DNA from 4 places in the Paenibacillus sp. JSM ZJ436 genome. Region 1 is predicted to be linked to each of the others. Evidence: predicted binding sites of a transcription regulator. Region 1 holds the regulator's gene; each other region holds the start of a gene.
What was found. Region 1 encodes Rex, which represses fermentation and respiration genes when NADH is low (regulators of the CRP and FNR family bind a similar motif). Its sites were predicted from a motif close to TTGTGAAATATTTCACAA; they were not measured.
Positions count from the first base shown of each region.

Region 2: ACH6EH_RS16225 (DUF1641 domain-containing protein) is a predicted target of Rex. The motif match lies at 957-974, and genes of this name have one in related genera.
Region 3: qoxA (cytochrome aa3 quinol oxidase subunit II) is a predicted target of Rex. The motif match lies at 1,647-1,664, and genes of this name have one in related genera.
Region 4: nadA (quinolinate synthase NadA) is a predicted target of Rex. The motif match lies at 1,164-1,181, and genes of this name have one in related genera.

Region 1 is NZ_JBISEO010000001.1:146,006-148,211, reverse strand. Features, by position in the region: gene ACH6EH_RS00830 (amidohydrolase) at 1-995, opposite strand, end outside; gene ACH6EH_RS00825 (redox-sensing transcriptional repressor Rex) at 970-1,635, opposite strand; gene dinG (ATP-dependent DNA helicase DinG) at 1,711-2,206, opposite strand, start outside.
Region 2 is NZ_JBISEO010000015.1:16,785-18,990, reverse strand. Features, by position in the region: gene ACH6EH_RS16230 (polysaccharide deacetylase family protein) at 1-902, shown strand, start outside; gene ACH6EH_RS16225 (DUF1641 domain-containing protein) at 1,173-1,640, shown strand; gene ACH6EH_RS16220 (NAD(P)/FAD-dependent oxidoreductase) at 1,672-2,206, shown strand, end outside.
Region 3 is NZ_JBISEO010000001.1:367,900-370,105, forward strand. Features, by position in the region: gene qoxB (cytochrome aa3 quinol oxidase subunit I) at 1-358, opposite strand, end outside; gene qoxA (cytochrome aa3 quinol oxidase subunit II) at 443-1,423, opposite strand; gene ACH6EH_RS01885 (metal ABC transporter solute-binding protein, Zn/Mn family) at 2,084-2,206, shown strand, end outside.
Region 4 is NZ_JBISEO010000019.1:16,867-19,072, reverse strand. Features, by position in the region: gene ftsH (ATP-dependent zinc metalloprotease FtsH) at 1-1,028, shown strand, start outside; gene nadA (quinolinate synthase NadA) at 1,257-2,195, shown strand; gene nadB (L-aspartate oxidase) at 2,197-2,206, shown strand, end outside.

The DNA of each region.
Region 1 (2,206 bases):
GCAGTAGGATCTCCACTGACTCCCTTGTGAATCAGAGCAGCGAGTCGAATTTCTTCAAACATATCCAGGTTGTTGTTGCTCGCCGGACCGTCTGTACCGAGAGATACCTTCACTCCCGCTTTCAGGAGCTCCGGTACACGGGCAATGCCGCTCGCCAGCTTCAGATTACTACCGGGATTATGAGAGACGCCGACCTGATGCGCGGCTAGAATGCTGATCTCCTCATCGGTAAGATGTACGCCGTGGGCAATCAGGCTAGGCCGGGAGAACATGCCCAGCTTCAGGAGATGCTCCACCGGCCGGACACCGTAATCCTTCACATTTTGCTCTACTTCATTGCGGGTCTCACTCATATGGGTATGCATCGGCAGGTCCAGATCGATCGAAGCCTGTACAAATTTCTCAATATAGTCCGGCGGGCAGGTATACGGGGCGTGTGGAGAAATCATCGTTGTAATTCGTCCATCCGCTTTTCCATGCCAGGATTTGGCGAAGTCAACCGCCTCGTTCAGCTTTCTCTGTTGTTCTTCCGGTGAGCACAGGCCGATCACCCCGCGTGTTAACACCGCCCGCATTCCGGATTGCTTCGTCACAGCCGCCACTTGATCCATATGATCATACATATCCAGGAAGGTCGTCGTGCCGCCCTTCAGCATCTCAAGAACCGAAAGAGAAGTACCCCAATAGACGTCTTGGGCCGTAAACTTCCCTTCCATTGGCCACATTTTCTCCTGCAGCCATACCTGGAGCGCCAGATCATCACCATAACCTCGCAGCAACGACATCGCTGTATGTCCATGAGTATTAATCAATCCCGGTAAAAACAGCAAATGGCTGCCGTCCATGACCTCGGTTCCCTCATCGATTTGCGGCTCCTCTTCCCCGATATACGTAATGATATCGTCCTCGATGAGCATGTATCCCGAAATGACAGTCTTTCCTTCCTCCAGCACGGCAAAGGTGCCGTTCTTAATGACCTGCTTCCGCGGTGTCATTGTTCATCTCCTCCTTCCCATTATCCAAATAGTAAGCCAGGCTTTGCAAATCTGTCGTAAAATCAGCCGTATGAATACGGATGTGAGGCGGAGCCTTTAGAATCACCGGTGCAAAATTTAATATAGCCTCAATCCCGGAGGCAACCAGCACGTCCGCCACATTTTGCGCCTCAACATCCGGTACTGTGATGATACCGATCCGGATGCTTAGCTTCTGAATCGTCTCACTCAGTTCCTCCATCGGCTGTACAGTTAAATTATTGATGCGTGTCCCCACTTTGGAGGTTTGAGCGTCAAAGACCGCTACGATTTTCATATTGTCCTTCAAAAAGGCATTATAGTTGGATAATGCATGTCCCAGGTTCCCTGCACCGACAAGCACAACGTTAATATGCTGATCCAGCTTCAGAATCTGACGAATCTTCTCGATCAGATAGATGACATCATACCCAATGCCCTTTCTCCCAAAATCCCCGAAGTAAGCAAGGTCCTTTCGAATCTGGGCAGGATTTAGATCCAGCCTCTGTCCCAGCTCCTGCGAGGAGACGGTGGCAACCTCTCTCTTATGCAGCTCATTCAAATAACGCAGATAGACAGGCAGTCTGCGAACCACAGCTTCCGAAATTTTATCCGATTTCATGCTTGCTCCCCCTATAGATTAAACTCAAGGCCGAACACTTTAAGTCTCTAACACTGGAACACTAACACACCTTATTCATGAATCAGGCTGAAGCCATTCCTCAATCCGAGATACCATCTGGTCAGATCGCATATGCTCCATTTTCGGTCCGGGTAAAGAGTACAGAAAATACTTGCCGTAATAGGATTCAATAATTCTTGTATCATAAACAATGACGATGCCGCGGTCATTTGCAGTTCGGACGAGGCGGCCGAACCCTTGCTTGAAGCGGATGACTGCTTGCGGGACAGACAGCTTCATAAACGGATTCTTCTTCTGCTGCTGCAGCAGCTCACTCTTCGCTTCAACCAGCGGGTGGCTTGGCGGCTGAAAGGGAAGCCGGACAATGGCCAGGCAGGTGAGGGCCTCCCCTGGAATATCAACACCTTCCCAGAAGGAGCTCGTGCCCAGAAGAACCGAGGGCCCGCTATCTTGAAACCGCCGGATCAGCTTGCTTCGACTCACGCCGTCCATCCCCTGTCCCAGCACGTGAATATCACGGGACTGCAGCAGCTCCTTTAACGGTTCATAG
Region 2 (2,206 bases), on a different contig from region 1:
TTGCGGAGGAAGGTCACGCCATCGGCAATCATACCTATGATCATGATTACAGCCAGCTGTACCGGAAATTCACGCTGTTTTGGGATCAAATCAAGCAGACTGAGGAAATTATTCGCAGCATCACAGGGGAACGGCCCCAGCTGCTCCGGGCGCCAGGAGGCACAGCAGGAAAATTTGACGAAACCTATTTCAAACTGCTGAAGCAGGCGGGCTACCTTGTGTTCGACTGGAATGCAGACAGCGGTGATTCCAAGCAGATCGGTGTGCCTGCCGACGAGATTGTCCGCCAATCCACGATGCAGACGGCAGGAGATGAGATCAATCTGCTGTTGCACGATGGCGCAGGACACGAAGAAACCGTTAAGGCGCTGCCCCGCATTATCGAGTATTACAAGGAGGCAGGGTACCGCTTTGCCGTGCTGACGCCTGAGACCGCACCGGTACAGTTCAAGGTACAGAGCAAAGTCAAGCCTAAAGAGTCGCAGCCAGGCTCCCGGTGGATTGCCGAGCATATCGTTCCTAACGGACAGCTGTTTGATCAGGGCAAGGTGCTGACGCTCGACATGGCCGGTCTGGCGGCTGAGTTTCAGCCGGGTGAATACCGGATTGAGAACGGCCGGCTCATGGTGCCGCTGCGCTCTGCGGTGGAGCGCCTTGGCGGACGGGTGAGCTGGGACGCGCCATCGAGAACCGCCAGGGTATGGCTTAGCGGAGCGTCATGGAGTGTCGATCCGGGCCTTGGCATGCTCTGGTCCCCGGATACCTCGATGAAGCAGCCTTCGGAGGTGATGATTTGGGGAAATGCCGTGTGGATTCCGCTCCGCGATATTCTGCACTTCTCGGGTCATCCGCTGAATCATGTGGTGACGAAAGAGTATGCTTACAAAATTCAAACTTTGTAGAAAAAACGTGCATTTTTTGTTTGTAATTATGAGGCACAAGTTATAGACTAGAGGTTGAGATAATAATCACAATCCCAACGAAACGGTTTAAAAGGGAGGGGGAGGCGATCCCCCTGCTTTGTTTTGGCGATATAGATTTCCACAAACCCTCACTTTTAAGCAGTGATGCATAATAGCGGCCGGTTATCCCGAAAGTAACACAATGACGAACCGGTTCAATCGCCGCCATTTCTTCTTGGGACCTCATTTAAAGCAAAGGAGGCAATTAACATGACAGAAACATCCCGTCCGCAATCGTCCGAAGGCTCGGAGAAGGTTGCCGAAAATCTGGGAGCACCGCAAGCGGGACTTCCGGATGTGTTTGATCAATTGCTGAAGCCTGAAATTCAGGAATCCCTGACGGTACTGGTAGAGCAGCTTCCCAAGCTGGCTGAAATGCTGACGTTCATGACCAAGGCATATGACTTCGGAAAATCGGTAGCTACCGACCCGGTTCTCGCCGAGGACACCATGGCTTCACTCAGCGGCTTCACCAAGCCGGTAACCGATGCGATGAAGAACACCGCTTCTGCGGCCATTGAGGCCGGAGACCGCGTGCGCCTTCAAGGCGACAGCAACAGCATCAGCGTATTTGGCTTGATGAAAATGCTGAAGGACCCTCAGGTACAGAAGGGCCTGCGCTTTGCACAGGCTTACTTGGATGTGCTCAACGAGCGCGAAGGACAAACGAAACGTTAATTAAGAAACTGGATAAGAACGGAGGATGGTCATGTCTAAACATATTCTGATCCTGGGCGGAGGCTACGGCGGCCTGCTGAGCGCTCTTTCGGCCCGTGAGCATTTCGGAATGAACGCAAGAATCACGGTAGTTAACCGTTTTACAACGCACCAGATTATTACCGAGCTGCATCGTTTGGCGGCTGGCAATATTGCTGAAAAGGCGGTTGCCCTGCCTTTGGACAGGCTGCTTCGCGATGCGAACGTAGACCTGAAGATCGGTACCGTTAAGGAAATCAAGCCGGACAGCCGCTCGGTAGCTCTGGAAAACGGCGCGTCTTTGACGTATGACCTGCTGGTTGTTGCACTGGGCAGCGAAACCGCATTTTTCGGCATTCCTGGACTGCAGGAGAACAGCTTTGTACTGAAGTCCGTGAACGATGCAAACCGTCTGCATAAGCATGTAGAGGACCGCATTGCAGAATACAGCAGAACGAAGAATCCGGCAGACGCGACAATTGTCGTGGGCGGCGGCGGCTTGACCGGCGTTGAGCTTGTTGGCGAGTATGCTGACATGCGTCCAGAGC
Region 3 (2,206 bases), 220 kb from region 1:
TAACGTTCATCAGGCCGAAGATAAATGGCATCGCCATAAACAGGATCATAATAACCCCGTGTGTTGTAAAAATCTCATTGTAATGCTGTCCGTCCAGGAATTTCATATCCGGCATAGACGTTTGCGCCCGCATCATAATCGCATCGACGCCGCCGCGGAACAGCATGATGAGTGCAGCCAGAATGTACATGACCCCGATTTTTTTATGATCAACGGTTGTCAGCCATTCTTTCCACAGATATCCCCATTTCTTGAAGTAGGTCAAGCCTACTACAATGGCCAGGGAAACGAGAACGATACTAACCATGGCGCCATAGATTAATGGTTCACCGGTAACGAAAAATTCGTCCCATTTCATAAGGGCTTATCTCCTTTCAGGATGTACAGGGGAGAGGGGGCAGTATACGCAAATCTACGCCGTCTGCCTCAGCCTCATCAGTCCCTAGTGACCTTCGTGGTCGTTGTGAGTAGAATCTTCTTTAGATGTGTCCGGCTCGACATTGGGCTCGCCATCAAACTCCACTTCCTCTTCAGAGGTTGCCGGATCTGGGAACTTCTGCTTCTTATCCTGATGATCTGTATGACCATTGGAATGGTGGCCATCCTCCGGCGGAGGACTGAATTCGAGGTGCGTGCTGGAGAAGGACATTCTGCCAACATGCGGGGTCACCAGAAGGTCATCAAACTGCTCCTCGGTCAAATCCTTCTCGTTCGCCTTCACGTCTTCTACCCACTCTTCAAATTCAGCAGCAGGCATCGCCAGCGCTTCAAAGTCCATGTGGGCGAAGCCTTCACCACTAAAGTTTGCGTTTTTACCCATATAAGAGCCCGGAACGTCTGCTACCATGTTAATCTTCGTAACCATGTCACTCATCGCATATTTCTGCCCGGCAAGCTGTGGAATCCACAAGCTCGTAATCGGACCGTAAGAATACATGCGGAACTCGATGGCACGGTTGGTCGGGAGATTCACATAATTGACGGTCTCAATGCCTTGTTCCGGATAGCTGAAATGCCATTTCCAGTTGGAGGTGGAAGCGTAGATAACCAGCGGCTCCTGATCTTCATAGCCCTCCGGCACGTTCTCGACAGCTATGGTTGATTTGACTGTCACTACGGAAAGGATGATTACAATAATGATCGGAATTATCGTCCATGTAATCTCCAGCAGCTTGCTGCCCTCATCGTGCGGCGGCTCGTAGCCTTCATTGGATTTTCTAGCGCGGTATTTGACCAGCATATAGATGTAAAGAACGTATACCACAGCCAGAATGCCGACCATCATGAAGATAGAAAATATGATTGTATCGGACAGGGTCCTTGCAGCCGGACCTTTCGGATCCAAGACGGTCAATGAACTACAGCCCGATAAAAGCAAGGTTATACTCATCAACAATGCAAATAACGGCCCTCGTTTTTTCATGGTGTACCCCTTTCTGACATATTAAATCTCACATTCGCTTGTCACTTCATAATCCTATAGTAATGACTATTTTCATTCGTTGCAAAACCCATTACATTGTATATTTAACATTTTATGGTTTAACTTTGACGAACACCGTAACGTTTTGTGATCAAATTGTTTCAAAAAGACCCTCAAGAAGAGCAAAACCCTGTCGTTATGCGGTTTCTAGTGAGTTCAAACTTTGTTCAAATATTCACGAGTGTTCCCAGATTCGTCACAAATCACCGCCTCCAAATACGCTGTAATGCCTGGTGGGTAAGGGTCATTTGCCCAAAATAGCCTTGAAAAATTAGTTTGATCCTAAAGCAAATAAGATATGTAGTCCACTGTGCAGGGCTGAAAGCACGTCTCAGCAAAGCTGAGTAAAAAGCTCACATGCGTTATTTAAAGCATTCACCTTCTTTTGAATCGAGAGAGGCAGTATCTGGGTCTTTGCAACGCTCAGAATTAGTTAGCGTACACTATAAATGTTGCCCATGAGAAAAATCGTTGACAAACCGCAATAATCACGTTATTTTGTTATCAAGCATATATTTTGCCCAAGGGAAATTTAATTGTTTCATCCCACACAATAATGAATAATATGGTTAAGGAGGAAATTTGAAGATGTTGTCTCACATGAAGAAGGTTTGGATTCCTGCAATGCTCATTCTGGTGCTGGCTTTGGCTGGCTGTGCCGGCTCAAATGAGAAAAACGGCAGTACGGCTGTGGGCAAAATCAACATTGTTACCACGATCGCT
Region 4 (2,206 bases), on a different contig from region 1:
AAGCGGTACTGAACGTTCACGCCCGTAACAAGCCGCTCACGAAAGACGTGAAGATGGATGTTATTGCGAAGCGGACGACAGGCTTTACAGGTGCGGACCTGGAGAACCTCCTGAACGAGGCAGCCCTGCTCGCTGCACGGCGCAACCGGAAGGATATCTCCATGCAAGAGGTTGACGAGGCGATTGACCGTGTCATCGTCGGTACAGAGAAGCGCAGCCGCGTGATCAGTGACCGCGAGAAGCGGATTGTTGCTTATCATGAAGCGGGCCATACCATCGTTGGTTACTTCCTGGAGCATGCCGATATGGTTCATAAGGTAACAATCATTCCGCGTGGACGCGCGGGCGGATATGTGATTATGCTGCCGAAGGAAGACCGTATGCTCGTGACGAAGCAGGAGCTTCTGGACCGGGTTACCGGCTTGCTGGGCGGACGCGTAGCGGAGGAGCTGTTTATCGGCGAAATCGGTACCGGTGCATACAGTGACTTCCAGCAGGCAACGAGCATTGTCCGCAGCATGATTGTGGAGTACGGCATGAGCGAGAAGCTCGGACCGATGCAGTTCGGCACTTCTCAGGGACAGGTGTTCCTGGGCCGGGATATCGGACACGAGCAGAACTACAGTGATCAGATCGCATATGAGATCGATCAGGAAATGCAGCATTTCATTCAGGATTGCTATGAGAAATGCCGCCAGCTCCTGACCGAGCATGCGAAGGAAGTGCATCTGATTGCAAACACCTTGCTGGAGAAGGAAACGCTGGAGCTGGATCAGATCAAGCAATTGATCGAGACAGGTTCTGTGGATTCCGGCAATGACGGTGAAGGCGGCTCCTCCGAGAGCGGTGAACCCGTCATCGACAGCATTGGAGACGTACGTGTTCGCATTCAGGGCAAAGACCAGGAAGAGCGTTCCAATACGGGAGAAATTCCGAACAATCCAATGGACAATGATCAGCCGGAGAACAGCAATCCCGACGATAAGCCTCCAGGCGGGTCAGACCAAGGCGGCGGCAGATTAACGTAGTAATATCGCCAAAACTGACGCTGCAGCGTTATATACAGATAGAACCGGAGAACATCCCTTGTTTTCCGGTTTTTTTTGTGCATCTTATCACGTTGACAGCCGGGAGAACGTTGTGTACATTAGGTGTTAACTAGCAGGTGTTTCTTTTCACAAGGTAGATGGGCATCTGTACTCAAATTGCTGCGGCCTGACAATCTGGCCGTAATACATAAAGGGAGAGGGTCAGAAGTGGAAGCTTTGGCACTGGAACGTAAAGCCGAACAGAACCGGGAGTTACGCGAACGCTTAATCCAATTGAAGAAAGAACGCAACGCTATTATTCTGGCGCATTATTATCAGCGCGATGAAATACAGGAAGTCGCAGATTTTCGGGGAGATTCCTTCCTATTAGCACAGAAAGCCGCACAAACCGACGCAGACACCATCGTATTTTGCGGTGTGCATTTCATGGGTGAAAGCGCAAAAATTCTAGCCCCGAACAAAACCGTGCTCATCCCGGATGAGCGTGCAGGCTGTCCGATGGCTGACATGGTGAACGTGGATGGACTGCGCAAGCTGAAGGCACAGCACCCTAACGCCAAGGTCGTGACTTACATTAACTCCTCGGCAGAGATTAAAGCAGAAACCGACATCTGCTGCACGTCCTCCAATGCGGTAAAGGTCATTCAGTCTGTAGATTCTGATGAAATCATCTGGGTACCGGATAAGAACCTCGGTCATTATGTACAGCAGCATACGGACAAGAAGATGATTATTTGGGAAGGATACTGCAACACGCATGATATGCTGACCGTCAAAGATGTCATGGAGATGAAGGCCAAGTATCCAGGGGCGGAGTTTGTCGTTCATCCGGAATGCCGGCCAGAGGTTGTAGAGCTGGGTGATTTCGTAGGCAGCACGACGGCCATTTTGGAATATTGCAAGAATTCTCCGGCGAAAGAATTTATCGTGGGTACCGAGGATGGAACCGGCTATCAGCTTCGGGTAGATAGTCCGGATAAAGCTTTTCATTTTGCTACCAAGTTTCTCGTATGTCCGAATATGAAGGTCAATAATTTGAAGAAGCTGGTGAAATGCCTGGAAACGATGAAGCCGCAAATTTACGTTCCGCCGGCCGTAGCCGATAAGGCACGGGCATCGCTCGAACGCATGCTGCAGGTGAAATAGGATGAACGGTG